Regions from separate parts of the Endothiovibrio diazotrophicus genome, predicted to be linked through region 1. Evidence: predicted binding sites of a transcription regulator. Region 1 holds the regulator's gene; each other region holds the start of a gene.
The links. The regulator FliA, encoded in region 1, starts transcription of late flagellar genes. The targets are predictions, from matches to a motif close to GCTAAAGTTNNNNNNNNNNCNGCCGATA.
Positions count from the first base shown of each region.

Region 1 (10,582 bases):
GAACATCGTCGGCACGATGGTGTGGGGCAGGTTCATCCGCCGTGCCCGGCGGATCATGGTCAGGGTACGCACCATCCGCTCCAGCCCCTTGATCGCCAGGAACTCGGTCTGCACCGGGATCACCAGCCGATTGCAGGCGGCCAGGGCGTTGACCATCAGCACCCCGAGCATCGGCGGACAGTCGATCAGCACCCGGGTGTAGGTGACGCTAAGCTCGTTGAGCGCCCGAGCCAACACCAGCCCCATCCCCTCCTGGGCCCCCAATTGACGGTCGAGGGTAGCGAGCGCCGGGGAGGCGGGCATCAGATCGATGTTGTCGAAATTGGTCGGGCGCACCGTGTTGGCCGGCTCCAGGCGGCGACGGGCGCCGACCCGTTGGAACAGGGTGTAGACACTCGCCTCGATATTGTCCGGATCGTAGCCGAAATACGAGGTGAGCGAACCGTGGGGGTCGAGATCCACCAGCAGGGTGTTGTGGCCGCCGGCGGCCATCAATCCCCCCAGGGTCACCGCGGTGGTGGTCTTGCCCACGCCACCCTTCTGATTGGCGACCGTCCAAACCTTCATCTATTGGGTCCCCTCGTGGGATTGAATAACGATCGGCGGCTTGATCACCGGGAAGATCCCCACGTCGGTCACCGCCCGCTCGGTCACATCCACGGGTGAGCCGTCCGGGTTGTAATGCACGACCGGCTCCGACAGGATCGGGATCGGCGGCGGTGGCAGGGCCTCGGCTTTCGCCGGTGCCTTCTCCGGCTCCTGCGCGGCGGCCCGCTCGTTGCGCGCCGCCTCCATCTCCTGATCCAGTTGGGCAGCCCGCTCCGCCTCCAGGCGCCGCCGCTCCTCCTCGTCGGAGGCGATCACCAGCACCACCCGGCGATTCTTCTCCCGCCCCTCGGGGGTGTCATTGGACACCTTCGGGCGCTGTGCCCCGTGGCCGATCACCGCCATCTTCGCCGGGTCCACCTGCCGCTCCTCGAACAGCCGCACCACCGCCCCCGCCCGCTGGGCGGAGAGTTCCCAGTTGGATGGGAAGCGGGCGGTGTAGATCGGCTCGTTGTCGGTGAACCCCTCCACGTTGACCCGATAGGGGGTTCCCTTGACGATCTCCGCCAGACTGGAGAGGATCGGCACCGCCTCGTCGGTGAGATCGGCGCTGGCGCTGGCGAACAGCACCTTGGCCTTGATCTCCACCTCGATCCACGACTCCGAGCGGCGCACGTCGATCACCCCCGCACGGATCAGCGGCGAGACCGCCCGTTCAATCTCCTCGGAGATCTTCTTCAACGCCTGCGCCCTCGCTTCCCGCATCGAACGGTAGGACTCGTCGGTGCTACGCGGCATCGGCACCCGGATGCTGGAGTGCTGGAGGATTCCCTGCCCCCCGTGGGAGGCCTCGCTCGACTGGATCGGCACAAACCGCTGCGGCGGCTCCTTGAACGCGGTGATCAGCGACTCGGAGAGCACCCGGTATTTCCCCTCATTGATCGAAGAAATGGCATACATCACCACGAAAAAGGCGAACAACAGGGTGATGAAATCCGCATAGGAGACCAACCACCGTTCGTGGTTCTCGTGCTCCTCCGGTGGCTTCTTGCGTGCCATGCGTTCACCCGTTCAGCCCGATTAATAGATATACCCCTGCAACTTGGTCTCGATATTGCGCGGGTTCTCCCCCTCGGCGATCGAGATCACCCCCTCCATGATCATCTCCTGGTAGCGGGTCTGGGCGTTGATCACCCCCTTCAGCTTGTTGGCGAAGGGGAGGAAGAAGAGGTTGGCCGAGCCCACGCCGTAGATGGTGGCGACGAAGGCCACCGCGATGCCGCCGCCGAGCTTACTCGGATCGGCCAGGTTGTTCATCACGTGGATCAGTCCCATCACCGCCCCCAGGATGCCGATGGTCGGGGCGTAGCCTCCCATCGCCTCGAACATCTTCGCCGAACTCAGGGAGTGGTGCTCCTTGGTGGAGATGTCCACTTCCAGGATGCCGCGGATCATCTCCGGCTCGGAGCCGTCCACCAGCAGTTGGAGACCCTTGCGGGCGAACAGGTCGGGCTCGTTCTCGGAGATCGCCTCCAGTCCCAGCAATCCCTCCTTGCGGGCGATGTTGGACCACCCGACGATCTTCTCGATCGCCTCCGCCGGATTGAGCTTCGGCGGCATGAAGACCCAGCCGAGCATCTTCCAGCCGCCGAGGAACTGACGTAACGGCATCTGCACCATGCAGGCGGAGACCGTCCCGCCGCCGACGATGATGAAGGCGGTGAACTGCATCAACGACGAGAGGTGACCGCCCTCCAGAAAATTACCGCCGAGGATGGCACCGAAAGCGAAGAGAATGCCGAGTATCGAGTTGATGTCCATCGCCACCCCTCTGATTAAGCGACGCGTAACGGGTGACGCGTCAAACTGCGCTTCCGCCCCCTCTCCGCCCCGTCACGCGTCGCCTGTATTCAAACACTCTCCGCCAGATTCGGCCCCACCTCTTGCAGCGGCAACACCCGATCGGTCAAACCGGCCTCCTTGACCGCCATCGGCATACCGTAGACGACGCTGGTCGCCTCGTCCTGGGCCCATACGGTGGAGCCCCCCGCCTTCAGCTCGCGGGCCCCCTCTCTCCCGTCGGCCCCCATCCCGGTGAGGATCACCGAAAGGACCCGCCCGGGGAAGAGCTTGGCAGCGGAACGGAAGGTGATGTCGACGCAGGGCCGATAATGCTGGTCCGGTTCACTGTCGGTAATGCGCACCAGATGGCGTCCGGCCACCCGCTCCACCACCATCTGCCGCCCCCCCGGAGCGAGCAGGGCAAGGGCCGGCCTCAGCTCGTCACCATCGGCCGCCTCGCGCACCTCGATGGCGCACAGCTGGTTGAGCCGCTGGGCGAAGGCGGCGGTGAAACTGGCGGGCATGTGCTGGATCAGCAGCAGCGGCAGCGGGAAGCTGCCCGGCAGCTTGGTGAGCACCTCCTGCAGGGCCACCGGCCCGCCCGTGGAGGTGCCGATCGCCACCAGTTGGTAGCTGCCGCGGCGGCGGGCAGCGAGCGGCGGGTGGGAAGCGACCGTCGGGGTAGTCACCGCCGGCACCGGTCGGCTTAGCGGCGCTACCGGCCGGCGCGGCACGGCAGCCGGGCGCACCGATGAGAGCGGCCGGCGGGCGATCGCCACCACCCGATCACGCAGCGTCTGCTTGCCCTCCTCACGATCGCGGGCGATATCCTCGAAACGCTTCGGCAGGAAATCGAGGGCGCCGGCATCGAGGGCGTCGAGGGTCGCCTGGGCCCCCTCGAAGGTGAGCGAGGAGAACATCAGGATCGGGGTCGGCCGCGTCGCCATGATCTTGCGCACGGCGGTGATCCCGTCCATCACCGGCATCTCGATATCCATAGTGATGACGTCGGGGCGCAGTTGCTGGGTCTTCTCCAGCGCGTCCTTTCCATCCACCGCGGCGCCGATCACCTCCAACCGGGGGTCGGCATTGAGGATCTCGCTCAAACGTCTCCGGAAAAAACCGGAATCGTCCACCACGAGAACACGCACCGTCATCAAGCGACTCCTGAAAACATCCAACCAATCAGCCCCTGCCGGCGATGCCGGAGGGGCTGCTTCCGTTCCGATTCACTCGGAGGCGCGCGCTATCTACGCGCGCCGATCAAAACTTGCCAGCGTAAGCCTTGAGCAGGCTCGGCACGTCGAGGATCAAGGCGATGCCGCCGTCGCCGGTAATCGTCGCGCCGGCCATCCCAGCCTGCCCCTGGAGCAACGCGCCGAGGGGCTTGATCACCACCTCCTCCTGACCGATCAGGTGGTCGACGACGAAGCCGATCCGCTGATTCCCCGCCTGGACCACCACCACATGGCCGGTATCTCCCTTCTTGTACTCGGTATGCTCCGCGCCCTTGACCAGCCATTTGCGCAGGTAGAACAGCGGCAGGGTCTTGTCCCGCACCAGCACCACCGGCTGGCCGTCGACGACATTGGTCTTACTCAGGTCCAGATCGAAAATCTCGCTGACTGAGGCCAACGGTAACGCGAAGGTCTGCTTGCCGAGCACCACCATCAGCGTGGGCATGATCGCCAGGGTCAGCGGCACCTTGATCCGCAACGTACTCCCCTTGCCCTTGCGGGAGTCGATCTCGATGGAGCCGTTCAACTGGGTGATGCGGGTCTTCACCACGTCCATGCCGACGCCGCGGCCGGAGACGTCGGAGATCTCGGTCTTGGTGGAGAAGCCGGGGGCGAAGATCAGGCTGAACGCCTCCTGGTCGGAGAGGCGGCCGGCGGCATCCTCGTCCATCAGCCCCTTCTCCACCGCCTTGGAACGCAGGATGTCGGGATCCATCCCCTTGCCGTCGTCGGAGATGGTGAGCAGGATGTGGTCCCCCTCCTGATCGGCGGCGAGCACCACGTGACCGACCCGCTTCTTGCCGGCCGCCTCGCGCTCCTCGGGCCCCTCGACGCCGTGGTCGACGGCGTTGCGCACCAGATGGACCAGGGGATCGGCCAACGCCTCCACCAGATTCTTGTCCACCTCGGTCTCTTCGCCCTGGAGCTCCAGCTGGACCTCTTTCTTGAGGCTGCGAGCGAGGTCGCGCACCACCCGCGGGAAGCGGCCGAACACCTTCTTGATCGGCTGCATGCGAGTCTTCATCACCGCGGACTGGAGATCGGCGGTGACCAGATCCAGGTTGGCCACCACCTTCGAGACCTCGTCGTCGCCGAAGGTCGAACGCAGCGTGGACATGCGGTTGCGCACCAACACCAGCTCGCCCACCAGGTTCATGATGTCGTCGAGGCGCTTGGTGTCGACGCGGACGGTGGCCTCGGACTGATCCCCCGTCGGTTTGCCCCCGGTCGCCGGGCGGCCGGGCGGCGCCTTGGCCGGAGGCTTCGGGGGGGCCGCGGCGGCGGGTGGCGGCTCGGCCGGCACCGCAGCCGGGGCGGCCGGAGGAGCGGCGGGCACGGCCATAGTCGCCGTGGCGGTGGGCCCCTTCCCTTCGCCATGGAGCTGATCCAGCAGTGCCTCGAACTCCGCCTCGGTAATCTCTTCGGACCCCGCGGCGGCGGGCGCCGGGGCGGCCGGCTGCGCCGGCGCAGGAGGGGCCTCCTCGCCGACGACCGGAGTCGGCCCCCGACCCTCGCCGTGAAGCTGATCGAGCAGCGCCTCGAACTCCTCCTCGGTGATCTCGTCGGACTCCGCCGCGGCCGCCGGGGCCACCGGCGCGGCAGGGGCCGCCGCCGCGGGCGTTCCATCGAGCTGATCGAGCAGCGCCTCGAACTCCTGATCGGTGATGTCGCCACCCGCCTCGCCGCCGGAGGCCGGGGCCGCGGCAGGCGCCTCGGGCACCGCTGCCGGAGCGACGGGGGCGGGCGCAGGCGGCGGGGCGGCATTGGGGTTGAGCAGCCGCTCCAGATCACCGATCAACTGCGGTGTGGCGGCACTGGGATCGTTACCGCCACGTACCTCGTCGAACTGGGAATTGAGGACATCCAGCACCTGCAGGAAGATGTCCATCATATCGGCATCGAGGTGCAACTGCCCCTGACGCAGCAGATTGAAGACGTCCTCCGAACGGTGGCAGACGGTTACCAGATTCTCCAGGTTGAGAAAGCCGGCCCCGCCCTTGATGGTGTGGAAGCCGCGGAAGATCGCGTTGAGCAGGTCGGTGTCGTCAGGGCTCTGCTCCAGCTCGACCAACTGCTCATTGAGCCGTTCGAGGATCTCCCCAGCCTCGACCAGGAAGTCTTGAACGATGTCGTCTTCGAGATCAACCGCCATTATTTTTTATCCTCAGAAGCCGAGACTGGCGAGCAGCTCATCCACGTCGTCCTGACCGGAGACCACATCGCCATGATCCACCCCGGGTACCGCCGGCCCGTGGGCGCCCACCGTCTCCTCCGACGGCACCTCCGCCTCCACCGCCGCGGCAACCGGGACGGCGACGGGAGAGGCGACGGAGGATTGACCGGCCAGCCGGATGATCCCCACCAGACTCTCTTCCACGTCCTGGACCAGGGTGATGACCCGGCGAATCACCTGGCCGGTAAGATCCTGGAAGTCCTGGGCCATCAGCACGTCGGAGAGATTGCCGTGGATCCGCGAGGAGTCGCCGGCCACGTCGTTGAGGAAGGTCGCGAGATCGCGACTCAGATTGCGGAACTCCTCCGCCTTCATCTCCTTGCGCAGGAAACGCTCCCACTGCCCGGAGAGCTCGCCGGCCCGCTTTTCGATCTGCTCGGAGAGCGGCAGACTCTCCTCCACCGCGTTGAGGGTGCGATGGGCGGCCTGCTCGGTCATGGTGATGACGTAGTTCAGCCGATCCTTGGCGTCCGGGATATCCTTCTCCGCCAGATCGGAGAGGTGGGAGTCGAGGTGGAAGTTCTTCAGGGCGTCGTGAAGCTCGCGGGTCAGTTTGCCCAGCTCCTTGAAGATATTGTTCTCCCGCATGCGGTCGAGTTCATCGAGCAGACGGGAGATCTCGGGTTCGTTGCCCACTTCTATTTGGCTGACCAGGGAGCGCGCGCGCTCCAGGGCAAGCTCTTTATCGGACAGGTAAAGGTCGCTCATCCGGGTACCCTTCGCGATTCAGGGGGGCGGCGCGGGTTCAACCCATGCGCTCGAAGATTCGTTCGATCTTCTCTTTCAGGGTCTGCGCCGTGAAGGGCTTGACGATGTAGCCGTTGACACCCGCCTGGGCCGCCTCGACGATCTGCTCGCGCTTCGACTCGGCGGTCACCATCAGGACCGGCAGCTGCGCCAGCCTGGGATCGGCGCGCACCGCCTTCAGCAGATCGATCCCCTGCATGCCCGGCATGTTCCAGTCGGTCACCAGGAAGTCGAAATCCCCGGACTGGAGCATCGGCAGCGCGGTGAGCCCGTCATCCGCCTCGTGGGTGTTGTTGAAGCCGAGATCCCGCAGCAGATTCTTGACGATGCGGCGCATCGTGGAGAAATCGTCCACGATGAGGATCTTCATGTTCTTATCCAAGACAACCTCCGCTGGTGGATCGGTTCCACCTAACCGTCTGTTTGCTTTCGGCGGGCCGACGAATCGTCCCTCCAAACGAACGTTCGGCCCGGAGGCTTGATCTGCCGTTCAAGGAAGATCAAGCCTCCGGGCCGCTCAACCAGTCGGCGAGCCGCGCCCGCAGGCGGACCATCGCCTGGCCGTGTATCTGGCACACACGCGACTCGCTCACCCCCAGCACTTCCCCGATCTCCCGCAGGTTGAGCTCGTCGTCATAGTAGAGCGACATCACCAGTCGCTCCCGCTCCGGCAGGCCCCCGATCGCCGTGGCCAGGTCCTGCTGGAAATCGGCCTCCTGAATCCCCTCGTAGGGCGAGGGGAGGTGGCCCATTATCCGTTCCTTCTGCTCGGTCTCGCCGGTGGCGAAGATCTCGTCGAAGCTGAACACCTTGCTGTTGCTGGCATCGGCGACGATCTGGTGGTACTCGTCGAGGGAGATGCCGAGCGCCTCGGCCACCTCGCTGTCCTTGGCGTCGCGCCCCTTGGCATTCTCGATCTCGTGCACCACCTCCGCCACTTGGCGGGCCTTGCGATGCACCGAACGGGGGGCCCAGTCGGTCTTGCGGATGTCGTCGAGCATCGCGCCGCGGATGCGGATGCCGGCGTAGGTCTCGAAACTGGCCCCCTGACCGGCATCATAGTTGCGCGCCGCCTCCAGCAAACCCACCATCCCTGACTGGATCAGGTCCTCCACCTGCACATTGGGTGGAAGGCGGCTGATCAAATGGTAGGCGATACGCTTGACCAGCGGCGCATGACGCTCCACCAGCTCATCGCGGCTGGCCGCTTTTTGCTGGGCAGCATACGTCGCGACATCCTTCATGGCAATAATTCCACGCCCTCCCCGGTTGTCGCGCTGATCAACCGTTCGACGAAAAACTCCAGATGGCCGCGCGCCTCGCTGGGCGGCGGCCAGCCGGCCACCCTCTGGGCGACGTTCCTGAACGCCGCAGCGGCCCGTGAGCGGGGGAAGGCTTCGACCACAGCCCGCTGTTTTTGCACGGCTTTCCGCAGGTATTCATCATGCGGGATTGTCCCGACAAAATCCAGCGTCACGTCCAGGAAGCGCTCCGCCACCCGGGAGAGCTTGAGAAACAGATCACGCCCCTCCTGGGCACTGCGCGCCATGTTGGCCAAAACGCGGAAGCGGAAGATGCCGTAGTCGCGATTGAGCACCTTCATCAGGGCGTAGGCGTCGGTGATCGAGGCCGGCTCGTCGCACACCACCACCAGCACCTCATGAGCCGCCCGGGTAAAACTGATCACCGCGTCGGAGATGCCGGCGGCGGTATCCACCACCAGGATGTCCACCGGCATGGAGAGCTCGCTGAAGGCGCGGATGATGCCGATATGCTCCGCCGGACTGAGCTCGGCCATGTGCTGGATGCCGGAGGTGGCGGGAATGATGTGCAGACCGGCCGGCCCCGACATCATGATCTCCTCCAGGGTACGTTCGCCGGCAAGCACGTGGGAGAGGTTGTAGCGGGGCTGCAGGCCGAGCAGCAGGTCGACGTTGGCCAACCCCAGGTCGGCGTCCATCAGCAGCACCTGCTGGCCCAGGGCGGCCAGAGCCACCGAGGTATTGACCGAGACGTTGGTCTTGCCGACGCCCCCCTTGCCGCTGGCCACGGCGATCACCCGCACCGGTTTGGGACGGGCGATGCGGCGCAGGCCGGCGGCCTGATCGAGCGGGATCTCAGACATGGAGCACATTCCCCGCATAGGCCATGGCCAGACTCTCCTCCTCCATCGCCTGGGCATTCTCCTGCATCATCATGACACCGCGATTGACCAGATTGTGGGCCCGCGCCGGGTGCATATCCTCCGGCACCCGCTGACCGTCACCGAGGTAGGCGACCGGCAAGCGATGGCGGATCGCCACCGAGAGGGCCCCGCCGAGGGTCGCCGCCTCGTCCAGCTTGGTAAAGATGCAGCCGGACAGCTCCACCTTGCGGAAGGCGCGGGCCGCCTGATCAAGGGCGGCGGTCTGGGCGGCGGCCGAGAGCACCAGATAGCTCTTCACCGGACCGACGCCGCGAAGCGTGGCGGTCTGCTCGGAGAGCCGCATGTCGCGCTGGCTCATGCCTGCGGTATCGATCAGCACCAATTTCTTGTCCTTCAACTCCGCCAGGGTGCTACGCAGTTCATCCCGGTTGCTGGCCACGTGGACCGTGATACCGAGCAGACGGCCGTAGGTCCGCAGCTGCTCGTGGGCACCGATCCGGTAGCTGTCGGTGGTCACCAGGGCCACATGGCGGCGGCCGTGACGCAGGGCGAAACGGGCCGCCAGCTTGGCGACGGTGGTGGTCTTGCCCACGCCGGTGGGACCCACCAGCGCCACCACACCGCCATTTGTCAAAATATCGTCACCGGTCACCTGGAGCTGCGCGGCCAACCGGGCCAGCCCCTGACGCCAGACGTGGTCCGCATCGGCGTCCGAAGGCACCATTGCGGCAATCTGCTTGCTCAGCGGCACCTCCAAACCGAGGGTCATCAGCCGCTGGAGGAGGTCGGCACGCACCGGCTGCCCCTCCTTCAACTCCCGCCATGCCAGACCGGAAAGCTGGCTCTCCAGCATCCCGCGCAGACTCTTCATCTCCTTGCGCATCTCCACCAGGGTCGGCTCCTGACTCCACTCTACCCGCTCGGGGGCCGGGACGCGCGGCGCCTCGGGCTCGGCGACCGCCCGCGGACGGGATTCCGGCAAGGTCCGTTCCGCCAACACCCGGGCCCGCGCCTTGCCGTCGACCGCCACCCCGCTCTCCCGGGTGCTCGGCACCTTCGCCACCGGCGAATCGAGCAGCGGCGCCTCGGCCGCGACCTGCTCCGGCTGCGGATTGAGCAGCGCCTCATCATAATCCACCGCGGCGACGATCTCGACCCCTCCGGACACCGGCCGGTTGGAGAGAATCACCGCATCGGCCCCCTGCTCCTGGCGAACCAGACGGATGGCCTCCCGCATGGTGGGGGCGAAATAGCGCTTGATCTTCATGAGGCGGTCCTCGTTCTACCCGGTGGCGCTTCAACCGCCGTTGATGGCGGCCTGTCCGACGTTGGCGACCACTTTGATCTGTTTGTTGTCCGGAATCTCTTCGTAGGCGAGTACGGCGAGACTCGGGATGGAGTGATGCACGAAGCGGGCCATCCACAACCGGATACCGCCGGCGACCAGCGCGACGGCGGGCTGCCCCGCCACCTCCTGACGCTGGGCGGCGTCCGCCAACGCCTTGTGCATGCGCTCCGCCAGGCCCGGCTCGATCCCCATCCCCTCCCCGGAGCCTTGCAGCGCCTTGAGCAAGATCTGCTCCAGGGTAGGGTCGAGGGTGATCACCGGCAGCTCCGGCTCCATGCCGACGATGTCCTGGACGATCTGCCGACGCAGCGCAATGCGCACCACCCCGGTCAGCGCGACGGGATCCTGACTCCTGCCGGCGTGTTCCGCCAAAGTTTCGGCGATGCTGCGCAGATCGCGGATCGGCACCCGCTCCGCCAGCAGGTTCTGCAACACCTTGACCACCGTGCCGAGCTGCAGCGTCTTCGGCACCAGCCCCTCCA
Region 1 is NZ_BAAHXB010000010.1:12,733-23,314, reverse strand. Features, by position in the region: gene ACYQ2W_RS04630 (ParA family protein) at 1-567, opposite strand, end outside; partial or broken gene motD (flagellar motor protein MotD) at 859-1,605, opposite strand; gene ACYQ2W_RS04620 (flagellar motor protein) at 1,627-2,367, opposite strand; gene ACYQ2W_RS04615 (protein-glutamate methylesterase/protein-glutamine glutaminase) at 2,457-3,545, opposite strand; gene ACYQ2W_RS04610 (chemotaxis protein CheA) at 3,652-5,778, opposite strand; gene ACYQ2W_RS04605 (protein phosphatase CheZ) at 5,791-6,567, opposite strand; gene cheY (chemotaxis response regulator CheY) at 6,605-6,976, opposite strand; gene ACYQ2W_RS04595 (RNA polymerase sigma factor FliA) at 7,107-7,850, opposite strand; gene ACYQ2W_RS04590 (MinD/ParA family protein) at 7,847-8,731, opposite strand; gene flhF (flagellar biosynthesis GTPase FlhF) at 8,724-10,019, opposite strand; gene flhA (flagellar biosynthesis protein FlhA) at 10,050-10,582, opposite strand, start outside.

Region 2 (10,582 bases), on a different contig from region 1:
GCCACCTATACCCACTCGCCGGCCCTCGACGACGAGCGCGCCCTGCTCCTCGACTGGACCGACGGCTACGCCGCCCTGCCGATCACCGGCTGGGACAGCACCACCGTCAACCAACTGCAACTGGTCTCCATCGGCCCCGACACCCTCATCGACGGCGGCCAGCTCGCCACCGCCAGCGCCATCCAACGCAGCGTCGAACTGGACGGCGAGACCCTCGCCGCCCTCGGCGACCAGACCCTGGTCACCCTGCTCCGCGGCAACGGCACCCCGCAACCGCTGGGCGAACTGGAGCTGGCCCGCAACCTCACCTGGATCGCCGCCGACGGCGGGCAGGTGTGGGTCAGCGGCAACGGCGACGGTGGCTACCGGCGCCTCTATCGCCACACCCCCGACCAGTTGGAGGAGCCGGCCGAGCAGTGGACCCTGGCCGACACCTTCGTGGCGGCCACCGCCAACGGCAGCGACCTGCTCTTCTACAACGTCAACCCGCTGACCGCCCAACGGGTCCATGACGGCCAACCGGGGCCGCTGCTCACCCTGGAGGAGGGCGAGGAGAGCGGCAACAGCTGGTGGCAACGCAGCCTGCTGCTGACCGACGACCACCTCTACCTCAGCGAACACCGCGCTACCATCCGCCCGCTGGTCGCCGTCACCATCGACCAGTTGCTGCCCGAGGTCGAAAACGAGGGGCTATCCACCCTGCGCAGTTGGCAGCTCGCCGCCGACGGCAGCGCGGTCGAGGAGAGCGAACGCACCATCCCCGGCCAGGCGGTGGCGGTAAGCGACGATGGCGAACTGCTCACCCTGGAGTACAACTACGACGGCAGCGGCGCGCAACTCCACCGCCTCACCCTGGAAGCGGAGGCGGCGCGACTGGTGGAGAGCTTCCCCCTGCCCTGCTCGTGGCCCACCGCCCGCTGGCAGCCGCCGGCGCTCTACGTCACCTGTGCCGGCAGCTACTACTACGCCTACGACGCCGTCGACCTCTCGGGGAACGCCACCACGCTGATCCGCTACGGCGCCGACGGCGGCTTCCACGAGGAGGGGCGCTGGGAGCTGGACGGTGCCACCTACCTGATGGCCGCCAACGCCAGCCGGGTACTGGTCAATCAATACCGCTACGGCCCCTACACCCCGGTGCCCGACGTCGCCACGCTGGAGGTGGGCGTCACCACCACCACCTCCCTCTTCGCCCCCCCCGTCGAGACGAGCTGCCGGATCCTCGACCTGAGCGGCAGCGAGGTGGTGGAAGTGGCCACCGTGGAGGATTGCTCCGCCTCCGCCAGCGTGCTGACCGACGACCGCCTGCTCCAGGCCCGCGGCTACGCCGGCATCCGCGAGACCCGCTGGTAGCGGTTCGTCCAAAAAGCCGAGGGATCTCCGCACGCAATAGCGTGCGGAAGTCTCCCACCGGCCCCATTACGGTGGCAGTTTCGTTCGACACGGCGCCCGCGGGGCGCCCTATAGGGCGCCCCGCGGGCGCCGTGTCGAACGAAGGCAAGCGCTACAAGCCCCCCACGCACCGACGTATTCAGCCAAGCGCGATGAACATCTCCGCGCCTCTCCAAAACCATCCGTCCAGTTGGAAGGACGGAAAGGAAGCGCCTTTTTCCCACATCGATCAAGCAATTTCCTGATACACATTAACCGAAAAATGACGTCTTTTTATAAGGGAGGATTGAGCGATCCGCCCCCCCCGCCCACGGGCGGCGCAAAACCCGTTCAGCGGAACGGATTCCTGACCACGCACCGCCACGGCGTTGTCCCCCGGGAACGCCAAAGCCCGTTCAAACAGGAGAAACGTTCCATGCTCGCCGCCATCGACCCCACCACCGCCCTCCCCGAACTCACCGACGACCAGTTCAAGGAACTGGCCAAGGGCATCCAGATCCCGCCCCAGCCCAACACCCTGCTCGAAGTGGAGCGCGAGACCCGCAAGAGCGAGCCGAGCCTGCACACCCTCTCCCACATCGTCAGCCGCGACGTCGGGGTCTCCGCCGGCATCCTCAAGGCGGTCAACTCGCCGCTGTTCGGCATGCGCAAGACCATCAGCTCCATCGAGCACGCGGTCAACCTCCTCGGCATCCGCAACATCCAGAGCGTGGTCGCCAGCATGTCGCTGCGCGAGAGCATCAACAAGCACGGCTCCCCCGCCCTCGACCGCTTCCTCGACTCCGCCAACGACTGCGCCCTGGTCTGCTCCTACCTCGCCAAAACGCTGCGCATCATGCAGCCCGAGGACGCCTACACCCTGGGCCTGTTCCACGACGTCGGCATGCCGATGATGATCCTGCGCTTCCCCAACTACAAAACGGTGCTGATCGAGGCCAACCAGACCGCCACCTACACCCTGACCGAGGTGGAGGACAAGCACCTGGGGACCAACCACGCGGTGGTCGGCTACCTGGTCGCCCGCTCCTGGAAACTGCCACCGCTGATCGCCAACGCGATCTTCAACCACCACCGCATCGGCGAGCTGCTCAACGCCTCGCGGATGGGGATCAACGGCGGCGGCGACGACCGCGAGCTATGCGCCGCGATCAGCATGCTGCTGCTCGCCGAACACATCAGCTACACCTACCGCGGGCGCACCGATTTCCACGAGTGGCGGCGCACCGGCGAGGCGGTGCTGGAGTTCTTCGACCTCAAGCGGGAAGAGTTCGACGACCTCAAGGAGGAGGTGCTGGAGCTGCTGCGCGACGACGAGCGGGGGATCTGAGGCGATCGCCGGTCGGATTCTTCGGTGGATGGGATGTGATGGGCGCCGCACCGCCCATCACCGCCTCCCCCCATGGCCGATGGCCCGATCGTTCAATCGCCCCATTGTTCAATCGCCCCATTGTTCAATCGGGTTAGACTACCGGTCCCATTGACCCACCACCAACGCCCATGACGCCTCCGCCCCGCCTGCGGACGACCCTGCCGCTCCTTGCCATCCTCCTCCTCCCGCCGACGCTGCGCGCTGGAGAGGAGACGGTCCCCCGCACCGCGGCGCCGCGCACCATCCCCGACACCACCTACCCCTGCGATCTGGCCTGCGCCACCCGCAACTACCCCTATGCGGTACTCAGTCTCGGCACCTACGAGAGTGAGGACCTCGCAGCGTGGAACGGCTGGCAGCGGATCCGGGTGGACGAGGACGGCTCCACCGGCTACCGCGCCTCCATCTACCGCCACGACGGACGGCGTGAGATCGCCATCGCCTACGCCGGCACCGACGCCCTCGACCTCAACGACTGGCTCACCGACGTCGAGCTGCTGTTCGCCGGCAGCGTCCCCGCCCAGTACCGCCAGGGCGGCGTCACCGCCCTCAACACCCTGGTCGAGATGGGCGGGGATGCGGCGCAGGCCGGCTACCGCCTGACCCTCACCGGCCACTCCCTCGGCGGCGGCATGGCCCAGTTCGTCGGCCGCGTGCTGCACCGCCGCGCCACCACCTTCAACACCCTGCCGATCGCCGACGACGTCAGCGCCGCCGCGCTGATGTACGACGACTACTTCAGCCGCGAGGCGCCCCAGCTCCAGGGCGACGGTGAAGAGATCGTCAACCTGGTCGCCCGCGACGGCGACGACGGCTACGACATCGCCGCCGACTGGTTCAGCGGCGACCTGTGGGGCACCACCTACCTCGTCGACGTCGAGGTGGACGACCTGCTCTTTTCGATCCCCGACCTCTACCAGCGCCACGCCCTCGGCACGCTGATCGACGCACTGCAACGCCGCCTCACCACCGCGACCCTCGGCGGGCTGACCGTGAACGACGACTGGGCGTGCGCCGGCCAGCCGCAGGAGCGGCAGTGGACCATCTTCGCCGACGGCACCTTCCGCGCCATCGACTGGAGCGACACCGGCATCTGGTGGCTGGAGGGCACGCAGGTGAACATGGTCGACGACGGCGCCGTCACCTACCGCGGGAGCATAGGCGAGGATGGCGTCACCCTGAGCGGGGCGATGGAAGGCGACGACGGGCGCAGCGGCTGCTGGCAGGCGACCTATACCCCTCAGGCGGCCAGTTCGAACAGATCGGGCGTGCCGTAGTGGTGGAGCTGCTCCGGCGCAGAGAGGGTGGACTCCAGCAGGGCGGGATCCCGAATGCCGGAGGGACCACCGTGCTCGGCCAACTGCGCCGCGTGGATCGGCACCACCGCGCGCCGGTCGATCCACACCGGCGCCGCGGGGCTCATTTCGCCAGTTCCCGCAGAACGTCGCGGTCCTCCCGCATGATCGCCTCGGCAGCTTCGAGCTGCCGCGCCACCTCGGGGTCGTAAGGGCTGAGCAGAAACCCTTCGGGGGTCTCGGTGAGATAGAGCGCATCCCCCTTCCGGGCGTGGAGCAACGCCAACGCCTCCTTGGGCAGGATGACGCCGGCGGAGTTGCCGATGGCCTTGATCTCCAGCTTGATCATGGTGGGTCTCCCGAACGACGTTACAACAAACGTAATACGCCGCTCTCGGGAATTCAACCACCCTTACGGCGAGGTCCCGCCATCCCGGCGACCTCGGCACGTCGCCGGTCATCACCACGAAGAGGAGAAAGCGGAGCAGCCGCTGCATTCCCACACTGGTGCGTGGGAACGATCAATAAATCCACCCCCTCCGACCGTCAACGGCATAGGCCTTCCGATACAACAGCGTCATCAGTCCCATTCCTACCAACATCGACCAACACACCCACGTCGGTATCGATTCCGGATTCTGGTGTTGTAGTTATCGTTCGCGACGATTGCCGTGATTCCGCCAGATTTCCGCCGTGCCTCCGGAGAAGTGCGCTCTTCCGATGGCACCGCCTCTCCTGTAGGAGCGGCCCCGAGGCCGCGATGGGGTCGGAGTGCGGCGCTTCGGATTCGACGGTGGTGGGAAACGGGAAGGGCGTCATCGCGGCCTAGGAGCCTGTCGGGCTATGGGGGATCGAGTCGCGGGAGTGGGAGGGCGGCCCCAATTTTTCGAAAATCTGAGGAGAATAGTGAGCTATTTGACGAGGATTTTCGGAAAAATGGGGCCGTCATCCCGCTTTCGCGGCCGATTCATCCAAAGTCCGACAGGCTCCTAGGGGCCGCTCCTACAGGACAGAGCGGGAGCAGCGGGGCGTGGGGATCGGGGCCTTGTGGGGGCTTCGTTTGTTCGGAAGGTGTAGGGGTCGCGGCAACAACGCTGCCCCCGTTCGCGTCGGCGCGGTAGCGCCGACCTACGGCAACGTCCCGGTCTTACCTCCTGGGCTGAAATTGCCCGTAGGTCGGCGCTACCGCGCCGACGCGAACGGGGGCAGCGGGATCGCGGGGACAAGTGGCCTTGCCGAGTGCTTCGTTTGTTCGGAAGGAATTGGAACGGCGGTTGCGGAGGTGCCCCCGTTTGCGTCGGCGCGGTAGCGCCGACCTACTGGCGGCTTCGGATCAGCGGCAAGGGTTTACCCGTCTGCGGAATCGACAGGCAGATGTGAGTGAGCCATCCATGGAGACCGCAACGCGGCCTCCATCAGTCGTTGAAGTGGAGGGATGGCCGCGGATCACTTCAGGCCAAATCGAAACGATCCAGGCCCATCAATCAGCTCCTCGTCCGGTACCTCCCGGCCGAGGTAGCAGCTGCGCGGCCCCATGTCACGGTGGATCAGCTTGAACCAGGCGCGGGCGAAGACGTCAGCGAACACCTCCGGATCCTGGCGGAAGCGCCACGCTAAGCGGCACGCACGATAGCGAGCAAAAGTGTCACATACCTTCACGCTGCTTTACTCCGCCCAACTACGCGGCAGTTCCTCGCGCAGCGCCGCGACGAGCGCATCAATATCGGCGCGATTGGTATAGAGGTGGCAAGAGACCCGCACCGAGCGCTTGCCGAGGTGTTCGACGACCGGCACCTCGATCCGATACCGCTGCCACAAGCGTTCCATCAGCGGCCGGGCCTCCCCGGGCGGCAGCGGGCAGCTGACCATGCTGCCGTACCACGCCTCGGCCGTCGGTGGCTCCAAACCCGTCAGCTCGACGATCCGCTCACGGGCGTAGCGGGCCAGTGCGTGTGTCCGGGCGCGGAAGGCATCGAGGCCCACTTCGTTCTCCAGCAGGTCCAGTGCCGCGGTCGTCGCCAGGTACGGCGATGAATCGCGCGTGCCGGGCCAGATGAACTCCTCCCACCACGCCTCCGGCCTGCGCGGCAGGAGCCGCCCCCAGCACAACTGCGTCGGCTTGATCTGCGCGTGCCAGCGGGGATCGACCCACAGGAACCCCGAGCCGAACGGTGCGCTGACCCACTTGTGCAGGCTCACGCAGTAGAAGTCGCACGGCAGGGAACGCAGTGACAGCGCGGTCTGCGCGGGGGCGTGGGGCCCGTCGACCACAACGGCGATGCCGCGGCGGCGGGCCTCCTCGCAGATCTGCCGGACGGGGAGGATCACCGCGCTCGGCGAGGTAATGTGACTGACCACCAGCAGCCGGGTGCGATCGGTTGCGGCGGAGAAGAGGGCGTCGACGATCTCCTGCTCGTCGTGAAACCTCTCGGGCAGCGCCGCCGTCCTGAGTATCGCCCCCGCCGCATCGCACGCCCGTTGCCAGATCCGCACCACCGCGCCGTACTCGTGGTCGGTGAGCAGGACCTCGTCGTTCGCTTGCAGCGGGAACGAGTTGGCCACGACGTTCATCCCGTCGGTGGCGTTCTCCACGAAGGCGATGCAGTCGGGCGCCGCATCGACGAAGCGCGCGAGGCGGTCACGGGCGGCCAGCCAGGCCGGTTCAAACTGACGGGCGTAGAAGTCCATTGGCTGGCTACGGAGCCGCTGCTGCCACTCCTCTTGGGCGGCGATCACGCGCCGCGGCGGCGGACCGAAGGAGCCGTGGTTCAAGTAGATGGTATCGGTGCGGATCGGCCACTCGTCCCGCCACTTCCGCCAGGCCGGATCATCCTTAATGGAAGGCGCGTTCATCAGCGGGTTCGGCTCCGATGTTGTCTGAATTCCGCGCACCCGGGCGTATCTTACGAAGCGATCTCGATCCGGTTGCGCCCCGCCCCCTTGGCGGTGTAGAGCGCCTCGTCGGCGCGCCTCAGCTGCCCTTCGAGGCACGCCGGATCGTCACCCGCGCAGGTGGCGACACCGATGCTGACGGTGAGCGGCACCCGCTCCCCCTCATGTTCGAACAGGAGCGCCTCGGCCCCGGCGCGGATCCGCTCGGCCACCACCGCGGCGCTGTCGAGGTCGGCCCCGCCCATCACCAGCAGGAACTCCTCGCCGCCATAGCGGGCGAAGATGTCGTTGCCGCGGATCAGCTGGCGCACCAGGGCGGCGAAGCCCTCCAGCACCCGGTCGCCGAACAGGTGGCCGTGGTTGTCGTTAATCCGTTTGAAGTGGTCGAGGTCCATCAGCAGCAGGCTGAGCGGGTGGCCGCTCTCGTCGGCGATGCGCCGTTCGAGCAGCAGGGCGTTATCCAGGTGACCGCGGTTGTAGGCACCGGTGAGGCTGTCGTGGATCGCCTGCTCGCGCAACAGGGCATTCTGGCTCTCGATGACCGCCTTGGCCGCGGCCAGTTCGTTGACCGTCTCCTGGAGTTCGCGGTTGAGGCGGCGCAGCTCCCGGGTCTGGCGATCCATCTCCAGGAAGACGCGCAGCTTGGCGAGGAGGATCTCCGGTTGCAGCGGCTTGAACAGGTAGTCCACGGCGCCCACCTGATAGCCGCGGAAGACGTGATTGAGCTCCTTGTTGATGGCGGTGACGAAGAGGATCGGCACGTTGCGGCAGCGTTTGATGCCGCGCATCAACTCGGCCACCTCGAAGCCGTCCATCTCCGGCATCTGCACGTCGAGGAGGATCACCGAGAAGTCGTTCTCGAAGGCGAGGCGCAACGCCTCCTGGCCGGAAGCGGCTTCGACCACCTCCAGCCCGCTGCCGAACTCGGCGAGCAGCGCACCGAGGGCGACGCGGTTCTCGGCACGGTCGTCGACCACCAGGATGCGTTGCCGCGGATCGGCCGCCGCAGTCAGTGTAGAGGGGGATCCCGCGAAAGGAGATCGATCCATGTCGTCAGTCCGTTGGCGGGTGCCGGAGTGCGCTCCGGGCGCCGTCTGTCGTAATCGTCTTTGGGTCGCTACCGGGTTCGCAACCGCAGATCAACGTCTCGCCGATCGAGCGATCGGCCTTTTCCCATCGATAGTTGTGGGCACTTCCTGAGGTGAATTCTGGCAGGGTATCGAACAGGAAACAACGCCGCGGCCGCACGGACCGGGGTGAGGGCCTGGATCAGGCCAGCAACTGAAGGGTGATTTCCGGCGAGGCATTGGCCTGGGAGAGCATCGCCATGCCGGTCTGCTTGAGGATCGTGGAGCGGGTCAGGTCCGCGGTTTCCTGGGCGAAATCGGTATCCAGCACCCGGCTGCGCGACTGGCTGAGGTTGTCGGAGACGTTGACCAGGCTGTTGACCACCGATTCGAAGCGCCCCATGGCGTTGCCGAACTCGCCGCGCATGCTGCTGATCTTCTCCAGCGCCTTGTCGATGATCGCCAGCGAGTTGCGGGCGCCGTTGGCGCTGTTGGCATCGATCGCCCCGCCCAGGGCGCTGCCGATACCCGTGGCCGAGGCGGTGACCTGGACCGTGTTGACGGAGACCACTGCGGCGCTGCCCAGGTTGGTGGCGGCGACATAGAAGTCCACCCGCGCGCTCGAGTTGACCACCTTCACCCCGTTGACCTCGACGGAGTCGACCATCCGGGTGATCTCGCTCTGCAACGCCGACACCTCGGAGGAGATGGCGCTGCGGTCGCTGGCGGAGTTGGTACCGTTGGCCGACTGCACCAGCAGTTCGCGGATCCGGTTGAGGTTGGTGTGGACCTCCTCCAGGGCGTTGTCGCCGGTCTGGGTGAGGGAGATGCCGTCGTTGGCGTTGCGCACCGCCTGGTTGAGCCCCTTGATCTGTGCGGTAAAGCGGGTGGAGACCGCCAGCCCTGCCGCGTCGTCCTTCGCCGCGTTGATGCGCAACCCCGAGGAGAGACGTGCCACCGAACGCTGGACGGAAAAATCCGCCCCCCGGATATCGCGCCGGGCGGTCATCGACAACACATTGGTGGCCAGGATCTGCGGCATCTCTCGTCGCTCTCGTTCCGGCGCGGACGTGCACCGGTGCATCCTTTATAACGGCGGTAAAAACGGAACCTTAAGGGGTAGTGGGGAAAGCCACCGTGCAGTTACCATGTAGCCAATCGATACACCGGCTCCCGCCCCGCCCCCCGGCGGAGAGCCACTGACGGACACACCCGATGGCAATGAACACCGCGACCTTCGCCAAGGGCGAAACGATCTTCAAGGAAGGCAGTTCCAGTACCCACGCCTACTTCATCAAGAAGGGCTCGGTGGAGATCTCCACCATCCGCGACGGCCAGCGGCTGGTGCTGGAGCGGGTCGGGGCCGGCCGCTGCTTCGGCGAGATGGCGCCGATCCTCGGCGAGAAGCGCCACGCCACCGCAGTGGCCCGCGATTACACCGAGGTCTACCTGCTCGACAAGGCGGTGGTCGAACGGCTGGTCGCCGACTCCAACCCACTGCTGCGCACCATCACCTATGCCCTGATCAACCGGGTCAAGTCGCTCACCGAAACGGTCGCCCCCCAGGCCGCCCCCAGCGGCGTGCTGGTCTCCTTCGCCAAGATCCTCGAACTGGCCGCCCGCGCCGCCAACGCGCCGCGTAAGAGCAAGGCCACCGACACCATCTCGATGTCGCTGCTGGAGATGGTCGATACCCTGAGCATCACCACCTCGCTGCCGATCTTCCGCGTGCGCTCGATCCTGCGCCGGATGAACGACCTCAACCTGATCATCGTCGAAGGCAGCGACGAACACAGCCGGGTGCGCTACGACCCCGACACCATCGTAGGCAACGCCACCAACATCATGCTCAACATGAACACTCTGATCACCGACCGGCTCCACGCCGACATCGAACTGATGGAGATCGAGGAGCTGGCGCGGCTGGTGGGGGTGGACGCGGAACGGATCTACCGCAAGCTGGCCGACGGCGAACTGCCCAAGGAGCTCTTCCTGTTCAAGAAGTCCGAGGCGCTGGAACTGCTCCACGAAAAAGGGCGCACCTTCTTCGAGCAGCGCAGGATCAAGAAGATCAGCGAGCTGGAGGGGATGGCCGACCTCGAATTCGTCGACCTGGAGACCCTCGGCACCGCGCTCACCGCGATGGAGGCCTACAACACCGCCCTGCTGCTCAAGGGCCAGCCGCCGACGATCCTCGACCGCGCCCTCGGCTCCCTCTCGCAACGCATGGGCCAGGTGATCCGCAACACCATGGAGGCGATCGAACTGGTCGACGAGGTGCGCGTCGCCCAGCTCGAACAGGAATTAATCGATCGAATCAAACAGATCAAAAATGCATAATATCGAGCCGACAATGTGAAGTTTTGGTAGCGACACTCGAAAACAACGTTATTCTTCGAGGAAAGCGGCCGTTTTCAGCGCGTAAACTAAAACTTCATATCGCCGAAGAATGGCGAACGAGGTCGATGCGGATCGGGCGATAGAGAGAGGGAACCGTCTCTTCGAGGCATCACGCGCACCCCGCCACCAACGAGAGAGCACAATGAACATCGCCACCCTCCTCGGCA
Region 2 is NZ_BAAHXB010000022.1:22,137-32,718, reverse strand. Features, by position in the region: gene ACYQ2W_RS08180 (beta-propeller domain-containing protein) at 1-1,353, shown strand, start outside; gene ACYQ2W_RS08175 (HDOD domain-containing protein) at 1,808-2,719, shown strand; gene ACYQ2W_RS08170 (Tle-like phospholipase domain-containing protein) at 2,890-4,038, shown strand; gene ACYQ2W_RS08165 (hypothetical protein) at 4,002-4,184, opposite strand; gene ACYQ2W_RS08160 (AbrB/MazE/SpoVT family DNA-binding domain-containing protein) at 4,181-4,405, opposite strand; gene ACYQ2W_RS08155 (hypothetical protein) at 5,503-5,643, opposite strand; gene ACYQ2W_RS08150 (aminotransferase class V-fold PLP-dependent enzyme) at 5,722-6,909, opposite strand; gene ACYQ2W_RS08145 (diguanylate cyclase) at 6,960-7,997, opposite strand; gene ACYQ2W_RS08140 (flagellin N-terminal helical domain-containing protein) at 8,218-9,057, opposite strand; gene ACYQ2W_RS08135 (cyclic nucleotide-binding domain-containing protein) at 9,231-10,355, shown strand; gene ACYQ2W_RS08130 (motility protein A) at 10,558-10,582, shown strand, end outside.
Region 2: the regulator FliA is predicted to act here: its motif matches at 9,106-9,133, upstream of ACYQ2W_RS08140 (flagellin N-terminal helical domain-containing protein).

Region 3 (10,582 bases), on a different contig from region 1:
GTGACGGTCTGCGGGGTGCCGCTGGCGGGGGACTCCAGGAAAAGATTCTGCCCGATCGCCTGCAACCCCTGCGGGTTGGTGAAATCCGCCAACTGGATGTTGCCCAGGGTCTGCTGCGCGTTGTCGACCATAGCGGTGACCATGCCGTCGCGGCCCACCGCGAAGCTGCCCGGCGTCATGTTGTCGGGGACAGTGATGCTGGGCTCGAGCGGGTAACCGTCGGAGGTGACCAGTTGGCCGTCGGCGGAAACGTTGAACGAGCCGTCTCGGGTGTAGGCGACGGTACCGTCGGGCATCAGGATCTGCAGGAAACCGCGCCCCTCGATCGCCATGTCGTAGGCGTTTTCGGTGCTGATCGGGTTGCCCTGGGTATGCATCTTCTCGGTGGCCACCACGCGCACACCGGTACCGAGCCGCAGGCCAGAGGGGAGCTGGGAGCTTTCGCTCGACTGCGACCCCACCTGCCGGACGTTCTGGTAGATCAAATCGGCGAACACCGCCCGGTCCTTCTTGAAACCGGTGGTGGAGACGTTCGCCAGGTTGTTGGAGACCACCGACATGCGGGTCTGCTGCGCGTCGACGGCGGTCTTGGCGATCCACAAGGCTCTGTTCATATGCTTAACCTCCGGGGCCGCCCTCGGCCCCTGCGCTCGTTATGTTCCGAAGACCCTACTGCAACAGCTTTTCCGAGGCCTGCTCGGTCTCGTCGGCGGTCTTCATCATCTTCACCTGCATCTCGTAGTGGCGGGCCAGTTCCAGCATGTTGACCATCGCCTCGACGGCATTGACGTTGCTCCCCTCCACCGCGCCGGAGATCAGTCGGATCGAGGCGTCGGGCTGCGCCACCTGTCCTTCAGGCAGATGCATCAGGCCGTCCAGCCCCTTGTCCAACTGCTGCATGTCCGGCGAGACCAGCTTCACCCGGCCGACGATCGCCAGATTCTCCGGGCCCTGGCCCAGGGGCTGGATGGTGACGGTGCCGTCGTCGCCGATGTCGAGCTTGTCGAAGGGGGGTAGCACCAGCGGGCCGTCGTCGCCGAGCAACGGATAGCCGTCGCCGGTGACCAGTTGGCCGCTGGAGGTGACCCGCAGGTCGCCGCGGCGGGTATACGCCTCCCCCCCCTCGGGGGTCTGCACCGCGAACCAGCCGGTATCACCGTTGATCGCCATGTCGAGCTGGCGCCCGGTGGTCTGCAAGGGACCACCGGTAAGGTCGGTACGCGGCCGCTCGCTCATGGCGTAGACGCGGGAGCCGTAGCCCTCGCCGAACACCGGCATCGAGCGAAACTGCTCGAAATCCGCGCGGAAACCGGTGGTCGAGGCGTTGGCCAGATTGTTGGTATTGGCCGCCTGAGCGAGCATTGTCTGGCTCGCCCCGCTCATGGCGACGTAAAGCATGCGATCCATGGTCGGCACTCCTCTCGCTGGTGCCCGGAAATGGCTTGATCAGAGAGATACAGGAACCGTGCCAAATTTTTTCGTCGGGATTTTGGCGGTGAGCGGTGAGCGGTGAGCGGTGAGCGGATGATGGGAGCTTTTCGGGCGTCAAGCCTTTTCCCGCGCGCTGGTAGCGACGCTCTGCGTCGCTACCAGCGACCTCGGACGCTCCGCGTCCTGCCCCTGATGGACGCAGAGCATCCAAGGTAGCCGGTTGCGACGCAGAGCGTCGTAACCAGGAGCAATACCACAGAGCGTCGTAACCGGAAGCACGTCATGACCAGCAACGTCGGCGACCGGAAAGAACCGGTGACGCACCGAACGGCAAACGGGGGCGGCAAACCCTTGCCGCCCCCCTACCCTATCCGGGACTACCGTAGATTGAGCATGGTCTGCGTCACTTGGTCCTCGGTGGAGAGCATTTGGGAATTGGCCTGGAAGTTCCGTTGCGCGGTAATCATTTTCACCAACTGCTCGGTGAGTTCGACGTTGGATGCTTCCAGTGCACCCGACTGAATAGAGCCAAAATTGCCGGTTCCGGCTTCACCTTTAAGCGCCTGACCAGAGGTGGAACTCTCCGCCCAACTTGTGTCTCCCAATTGATTCAACCCCTGAGGATTAGTGAAGTTCGCCAACGCAACCCGTCCGAGAATCTGCGATTGACCGTTGCTATAGCGGGCATACACTGTACCATCACCATCCACATCCATTCCTGACAGACGCCCCGCCGTATAGCCGTTTTGATCCATCGATTGAACGCTGAAATCGGAGTTGTACTGCGTGGTCTTGGCATAATTGAAAACCAATCGATTATCGCTAGTGGAGGTACCATCCCCCATCGGCTCCGCACCGTTGGCGGGTTCGAACTGACCGTAATTGATTGTCGGCTCGCGAGCAGCCGGGTCGGTCCGATCAAAGGTATTTACCGTCGTGCCGTTGATCGTTTCGAGCTGACCAGAGGAACTGAAGGTCATCGTATCAGCACTCGCACCGTTCTCTCCCTCAACCTGCTGCCAATCGCCATTGCTATCTTGCATATACAAATAGCTCTCCCAAGTATTAGTGGAGACACCATTCCCATCGACGTCATTCGTCTTGCGATAGTACATGGTGGCGATATGAGGGGAACCGACCGAATCGTATAAGGTCACCGAAGTAGAGTAATGATAAGTTGTCGGATCAGTCCGATCGAAAGCGGTAGCCGCGTCGGCCGGATCGAAAACACTATCGGGAGCCGCCAACAAGTTAACGCCAACGGAAACATCATTGGTATTCGCGGGACTGCCCAATCCACTCTCTAGTTGTATGTCTCCAGGCTGTGCGGTATCGAACGTCCCGGTAACCTCGTTATAAGGGAACGCCTGTAGCCGCTGAGAGCCGGAGTTGACGATATATCCTTCACCATCGACACCAAAAGCACCCGAACGAGTGTAGACCTCTTCGCCGCCATCACTAAGAACAAAGAACCCTTGACCGTTGATCGCGAGATCCAGACTGTTGCTGGTCGCGTTGATGTTCCCTTGGGAATGCTGCTGGGCCACGTCCGCCAAACGCACTCCGTTTCCGATGGCGTTGCCAGAAATACCCTGATAGCCCACCGCATAGACATCAGCAAACTCCGCACGCGACTCCTTGAAACCGGTAGTGGAGCTGTTGGCAATATTGTTACCGGTAACACTGAGGTCCGACAATGCGACGTTAAGGCCGCTAAGTGCAATATTGAACGACATGGCTTATATCCTCTTGATGTATTCCGAGTAGCGAATCAACTGATCTCGCGAACGCTGGAGAAGCTCACCGATCCCATCTGATCGAGGTTGAGAACCGCCCCCTTATCACCGCCGAGGGAGACACTGGAAACCACTCCAGAGACCAAGACCGTTTCAGCGGTAGGCTCTACCCCCGGACCGTGACTTTCCGCCTGAATAATATAATTGCCGGGAGGTGCCACGCTGCCATCATTGGCGGTACCATCCCAAGTGAACTGAACCGTCCCGGCGGATTGTTTCCCGAGTTCCACGTGGGTCACCAATTCACCAGTATCATCATAAATACCTATCATAAGACCCGGAACACTGCCCTCCAACTCGACTGCTGCAGCCATCTCCCCTTCTTCCGGCAAGTACCCCACGTTTCCCTCGGCGAGCACTGTGCTACCGACTAACGTAGCTGCCTGTAGCGACTCGTTTGAGGTAAGGTTGTTAACCAGCGTTTCCATCGATTTCTGCATTTCCTGGATACTGTTCACACTGCTGAACTGGGCCATTTGCCCCATGAATTCCCCGTTATCCATCGGAGAGAAGGGGTCCTGATTTTGCATTTGGGTAGTCAGCAAGTGAAGGAACTCCTCTTGGCCAAGCTGATCACCACCGCTGGAGGTGGATTGCTGTTGGGCGCGTAGCCCCAATTTATTGATGGTTTGCGTATCAATCATTGGTCATTCTCCCACTCGTTTACTCGCCCAGCCTCAAGGTCTCCTGCAACAGCCGCTTGGAGGTGGATAGCACCTCCACGTTGTTCTGGTAGGAGCGCGAGGCGGAGATCATGTTGGCCATCTCCTCCACCACATTGACGTTGGGCAGGTAAACGTACCCCTTTTCGTCGGCCAACGGATGGTCGGGTTGGTACTGTGCACGTACCGGCGCCTGGCTCTCGACGATGCCCAGCACCTGGACGCCGGAGGAGGCCCCCTGGGGGTCCATGTGGTCCTGCACCATGGCGGAAAACACGGGCTGGCGGGAGCGGTAGGTTTCATCCACGCTGGAGCTGACGCTCTCGGCGTTGGAGAGGTTGCTCGCGGTAGTGTTCAGACGCAGGCTCTGGGCACTCATGCCGGAACCCGCGATATCGAAGACGTTGAACAAGGACATGGCTTACTTCTCCTTGAGCAGCTCTTTCATCGAGCTGATCTTGCCACTGAGAAAACTCATCGACGCGCGGTATTGGAGCGCATTTTCGGCGAACCTCGCCTTCTCCTGCTCGGTATCGACGGTGTTGCCGTCGAGTGAGGGCTGACTTGGATTGCGGTAGTCCAACTGGCCGATGGAGACATCGGGACGCACCAGCGCCAAGTGGTTGGCATGGGTGGTGCTCAAACCGTGATAGCTGCCGTCGATATGCTGGGGATTGGTGCGCCGCATCGGCCCCGTACCGCTGCTGGCCTGATCGAGGGCGGCCCGGAAATCGAAATCCCGCGCCTTGTAACCGGGGGTGTCGGCGTTGGCCATATTGGAGGCCAGGATCTCTCCGCGACGGGCTCGCAACACCATCGCGTCGTCGAAAACGCCGAACAGTTTGTCGATGTTGATGGCCATCTCGCACCTCGAATTTGCTTCCTGCCATTGGGAAGCAATCGGCATGCCACACACCCGTAACCAGCTGTTCCAAAAAAGTAATTGAAAATCTGGCCACACCGTAATGACGCCGACGGCAATTCATTGCCGCCGAGTGGCGGAATCCGGACGCGAAAGAGGGAATACGGCCCGGGGGGCCGGATGGAGATCGCAGAAAGACGGGAAATTGGCGCGACGGGCGGGCATCCCACCCTGGTCACCGCGCTCCGCGCGGTAACCTCGCTCTTCATGCCGGCAGCGGCGCCGGCACCGAAACCGTGAGGCCAAAGCAGGACGTAGTGCGTCCAAGGCTTCCGGTTGCGGCGCAGAGCGTGGCAACCGGAAGACCAGAGGGCCCGCCGAACGAGCCCCTCAAATGGAAAAGGCCGGAGATGCGTGCCCCCCGACCTTTGCCCCCCCGCCCCTTCAGCCCTTCAGCTGATACACCACCCCGGGATGACAACGCACCATGTCGAAGGCATCGGAGTAGTTGGCCATGGACTCCGAAGCGCCGAGGAAGAGGTAGCCCCCCGGATTGAGCTGCTGGGCGAAGCGCGCCAGGATATCCTTCTTGGAATCGGTGGAGAAGTAGATCAGCACGTTGCGGCAGAAGATGACGTCGAACTTGCCCAGCGACGAGAAGCTCTGCAGCAGATTGAGATGGCGGAAGGCGACGCGGCGGCGGATCTCCCCTTTCACCTCCCATTCGTTGCCGTGGGGCGTGAAATAGGCCGCTTTACGCTCGGCGGAGAGACCGCGAGCCACCGAAAGTTCGTCATAGCGGGCATTCCGCCCCACCTCGAGCATCCGGTCGGAGATGTCGGTGGCGACGATCTGCGCCTCCCCCGCCAGCTTTCCGGGGTGCTCGCGCAGATATTCCGCGATCGAGATACTGATGGTGAACGGCTCCTGACCCGACGAACAGGCCGCGGACCAGATCCGCAACGGCTGGCGGGTGCGCCGCTCGACGAACTCGGGGATTACCCGGCTCTTCAGGATGTCGAAGGGGAAGGTGTCGCGAAACCAGAAGGTCTCGTTGGTGGTCATCGCCTCGATGATGCGTTCGCGAAAACCGGGACCCCGATCCCGCTTGAGGCGATCGACCAGCTCGCCGAGCGAGGAGAGCTGATGCTCCCCCATCAGCCGATTGAGGCGACTCGAGACCAAGTAATGCTTATTCTCGCCAAGCACGATGCCGCAAGCGTCCTCAAGAAAGCGGCAGAAGTCCTGGTACTCCTGCTGGGTAAACCCCACGTTGCTCAACTCTGTAATTCCTGAATCACCGCCCCGACGGGGCGGAAAGGCGATCGATAGGGGCGTCGCGCACTCCGCCGCACTAGCGGGGCACGCTCCCCATCTCCGGGTCGTCATAGTATTTCAACACCGCCCTGACCAGATCGTCCGGGTGGAACTTGGGCACGAAGACATCCGCCCCGACCCGCTCGACCATGGCGTTGTTGAAGACCCCGCTGAGCGAGCTGTGCAGCACCACGTAGAGCCCCTTCAGCGCCGCATCGCGGCGGATCTCGGCGGTCAGCGTATAGCCGTCCATCTCGGGCATCTCGATATCGGAGAGCACCATGCCGATCCTCTCGTTGACCGGCCCCTCCTTCTCCCACGCCTTCAGCTGTTCGAACGCCTCCTTGCCATCCTTGCACATGGTCACCTCGAGTCCCACCTGATCAAGCGCCCGTTTGATCTGGCTGCGCGCCACGGAGGAGTCGTCGGCCACCAGCACGTGGCGCACCTTGGCGGACTGTACCTCGTGGTCAAGCATCTCCTGGGAGACGTCGGTGTTGATGTGGATCACCTGATCGAGCACCTTCTCGACGTCGATGATCTCCACCAGCTTGCTGTCGACGTTGGTCACCGCGGTGAGATAGGCATCTCCCCCCGCCCCCTTGGGTGGCGGCAGGATATCCTTCCACTGCATGTTGACGATGCGATCCACCGAACCCACCAGGAACCCCTGGACGGTACGGTTGTACTCGGTGACGATGATGTAGCTGTTCTTCAGATCGGTGATCGGCATGCGACCGATCGCCATGCTCAAGTCCATGATCGGGATGGTCTTGCCACGCATGTTGGCGATGCCTTTGACCATCGGGTTGGATTGCGGGACGTGGGTCAGCGGCGGACACTGAATCACCTCCTGCACCTTGAAGACGTTAATGCCGAAGAGCTGGCTTCCGGTCAGGCGGAACATCAACAGTTCGAGACGGTTCGCGCCTGCCAGCTGGGTGCGTTGATCAACGCTATCGAGAACACCGGCCATTTGGTTTTCCCTCTTGATCTTTTGACCGTTCAACTTAACACAGTATACACGTAAGATGTATAAGCGCCTTGTTTTTCAAGAAATTCACGTACCTATCGCGGCACCTCGCCAGATCGCCCGCAGATATCGACGCCCAATCTCCGGCAGACTTCTTGCAGCGAGCCCTTCAACTGCCGAATATGCGCCCGTCGGGTGACGACCCGTTGACACCCCACCCCGACGCGCAACACCGAGGAAACCGATGCCCGCAAAACGAACCATCCGCGCCCTCTTCGCCCTGCTCGTGACCCTTGCGGCCCCGCTCGCGGCCTATGCCGAGGACGCCTACCAGGACCAGGAGGAGATCCTGGCCGCCGCACGGGAGTTTCTGGCCACCCAACTGGCCGGCCACCACGGAGAGGATGCCGACATCCTGGTCGAACCCCTCGACCCGCGGCTGCGCCTGACCCGTTGCGAGGAGCCCCTGGAGGCCTTCCTCCCCGCTGGCGGACAGCTGGTCGGCAACACCTCGGTCGGGGTGAGCTGCAACGCCCCCAAATCCTGGTCGCTCTACGTCTCCGCCAAGATATCGGTGTTCGCCGAAGTACTGGTCGCCGCCCGCAACCTCCCGCGCGGTACCCACCTTACCGGCGCCGACGCGAGCTTCGAGCGCCGGGATCTTTCGCGGCTCCCCTACGGCTACCTCACCGACGCGGCCGAACTGGAGAGCAAGATGACCAGCCGGCGGATCAACGCCGGTACGGTACTCACGCCGTCGAGCATGAAGGATGCCCCGATGGTCAAGCGGGGCGAACGGGTAACCCTCTCCATCAACGCCAGCGGCCTGCAGATCCGCGCCTCCGGCACCGCCATGCAGGACGGCACGCGCGGCCAACACATCCGGGTCCGCAACACCAGCTCCAAACGCATAGTCGAAGGAGTTATACTCGCCCCGGGGCTGGTCGAGGTCAACAATTAGCGGCGCCTGCCGACACACCCTCCACGGAGCACGGAATCTTTATTCGCAGCAGTCGAAAAAAGTTTCTAAAGAATCCAACGGCAACGCCGCTAGTAAAGACTGAGAAAGCTGAAGGAGCATACCGCCATGCCTTTCGAAATCAACACGTTGCAGCAAACGCAGCCCCAAGCGGTGGGCACGCCGGAAGGTGCGCGTGTCGCGGCTCAGCGGACCGACAAACCCAAGAGCGACCTGGAAACCAACCGCTCTGCCGGCAGCGAAACGGTGAGTCTGACCGATACCGCGGCCAAGTTGCACAAATTCGCCAACGAAGTGGAGAGCCTCCCCGTGGTCGACACAGAACGGGTCGATTCGATCAAGCGTTCCCTCGACAACGGCACCTACGAGGTGAAGCCGGAGCGGATCGCCGAAAAGATGATGTCCTTCGAGCGCAACATGGCCTGATCGAGACCACGCGCCGCATGAACCTCGAGGCCCTGCCGCCAGCCCTTGCCCCTCTCCTCGCCCGCGAACTGGAGGAGAGCGGCCGCCTGCTGGAGGCCCTGAAAGAGGGCGAGCGGGTCTTCGCCGGCCGCGATGCGGAGGCGATCCAACACACCGCCAACACCATCCTCCAGCTCTATCAATCCGTCGAAACACTCGAAACCCAACGCCAGCAGCTCCTCGGCGCCGCCGGCCTCTCCCCGGATCGGGAGGGCATGGAGCGCATCATCACCGCCGCCAACGACCCACGACCCCGCCAAGCCTGGGACCGACTGCTCGACAACGCCGCCCAGATCCAGAAACAGAACGCAATCAATGCACGCATCGTCGAGGGAAGCCGACGGCACGCCGAAGCGGCATTCAACCTGTTGCGCGGGAAAGAGCCGGCCAGCGAGCTCTATAGCGCCAAGGGGCGCACCGGCTACGGGAGCGGGAGCAGCGGCATCACCTCGCGCACCATCGGCAAGGCCTGAGCAGTCAGAGGCCGCCAAAAAAGAGGGGCACGACCCTCCCCACCACCTCGGGCCTTTGATTTTTCGTAGGGTGGATAAGCGACAGCGCATCCACCGAGCTCCGAACGCGCGGGGCGATACCCACCGTCAGCCACCACCTCCATTTCGGCGGATGCGCCATCGCTTATCCACCCTACGACGCTCTGCTGCTCGAGCTTTGCCGAACTGCTGGACCATCCAGGCCCATTTCAAATCGGTAGCATACGACAACGAAACAGTGCTAGAATGCGCGCCGCTTCACCCGACGGTGAAGCGCCCATTCCGGGGCCGTAGCTCAGCTGGGAGAGCGTCGCGTTCGCAATGCGAAGGTCAGGGGTTCGATCCCCCTCGGCTCCACCAAATTCCCTTTCGCGGGCAACCGCGAATCCCTGCAAATCCAGCATTTTTACACGCATTCGAACCCTGACGGTGATCGTCAGGGTTCGAATGCGTGTGCCTGTTTTCACGCCCATAGTCTAGGTCAAAGCATAGATCACCAGATCGACCCCACGCCTACCCCTTAACCCTTTTCACCATGGGCAAACTCGCGGCACTCCAGAGGTCTCCCGACTGACGAAACGCGGTCTCTACGGCGACGGCGGCGGGCTGCACCCGCAAATCACGCAACGGGGTTCCAAATCGTGAATTTTTCGCTACCGGGTGGAGGGTCGCCTGCGTAGCCGCGGACTGGAGCCGCCCCATGCCATCTCACTTGCCCAAGCGCGGGAAGCGGCGCGGGAGTACCGCAAGCTCCGAGTGGAGGCATCGACCCCATCGAAGCCAAGCAACAACAGTGGATAGCGGCGAAGCTGGAGGCGGCAAAGTCGATTACCTTCACCGAATGCGTGGAAGGCTAACTCAAGGCACACCGCGCGGGCTGGAAGAGCCAGAAGCACGCGGAAGACTGGGAACAGAGTTTCGTAAACCACACCTACCCGGTTTTGGGTCATGGCGGCACTGGACACCATCAGGAGCGAACCGGGGCGTGATGGTCTTTCCGACAAGAACGGGGACATCACCAGCCATTACTCGGCTGCGGAACTGGAGGAGCTGATCGAAGCCAGTAATCGGGTCTGCCGGGCAAAATCCGGCAAAAATCCGGCACTGGTGATGCTGAAAAGAAAAACGGGTCAGAGGAAATCCCTAACCCGTTGATCTAGTTCGTAAAATATGGTGGGCCGTGTAGGACTCGAACCTACGACCAGTCGGTTAAAAGCCGAATGCTCTACCAGCTGAGCTAACGGCCCATTGAAAATGGGAGGCGCGGAATGATAACGGAATCGGCGGAAAAATCAACTCTCCGGCGACGGCACGGCGGGCGCACCGGTTTTCGGCTTGACGAGCTTCTGTTGGGCGTGGCGGCGGGTGGCGGCCTTGCTCTTCGGTTGGTAGAGATAGACGTGCCAGAGGGTGAAGCCGAGTAGCGCCATCCCCGCCCAGGTGTGCAGGCCCATCGCCTTGCGGCCGCGGAAGCCGGTGTAGACGAGGGTCGCCATGGAGGCGGCCATGCCCGCCTTGGCGGCGGTGCGGCTGGCCTGGAGGATCTGTTTGCGTTGTCCCATGGGGTGGTCCTGGCGGTGTGTCGGTTCAGTGGAATTCGCCGCGA
Region 3 is NZ_BAAHXB010000068.1:6,828-17,409, forward strand. Features, by position in the region: gene flgG (flagellar basal-body rod protein FlgG) at 1-614, opposite strand, end outside; gene flgF (flagellar basal-body rod protein FlgF) at 670-1,407, opposite strand; gene flgE (flagellar hook protein FlgE) at 1,809-3,167, opposite strand; gene ACYQ2W_RS16175 (flagellar hook assembly protein FlgD) at 3,203-3,871, opposite strand; gene flgC (flagellar basal body rod protein FlgC) at 3,891-4,307, opposite strand; gene flgB (flagellar basal body rod protein FlgB) at 4,311-4,751, opposite strand; gene ACYQ2W_RS16190 (CheR family methyltransferase) at 5,196-6,023, opposite strand; gene ACYQ2W_RS16195 (chemotaxis protein) at 6,106-7,044, opposite strand; gene flgA (flagellar basal body P-ring formation chaperone FlgA) at 7,286-8,002, shown strand; gene flgM (flagellar biosynthesis anti-sigma factor FlgM) at 8,129-8,446, shown strand; gene ACYQ2W_RS16210 (flagella synthesis protein FlgN) at 8,464-8,958, shown strand; tRNA gene ACYQ2W_RS16215 (tRNA-Ala) at 9,261-9,336, shown strand; gene ACYQ2W_RS16220 (hypothetical protein) at 9,925-10,131, shown strand; tRNA gene ACYQ2W_RS16225 (tRNA-Lys) at 10,148-10,223, opposite strand; gene ACYQ2W_RS16230 (hypothetical protein) at 10,269-10,538, opposite strand; gene ACYQ2W_RS16235 (nitrous oxide reductase accessory protein NosL) at 10,564-10,582, opposite strand, start outside.
Region 3: the regulator FliA is predicted to act here: its motif matches at 8,067-8,094, upstream of flgM (flagellar biosynthesis anti-sigma factor FlgM).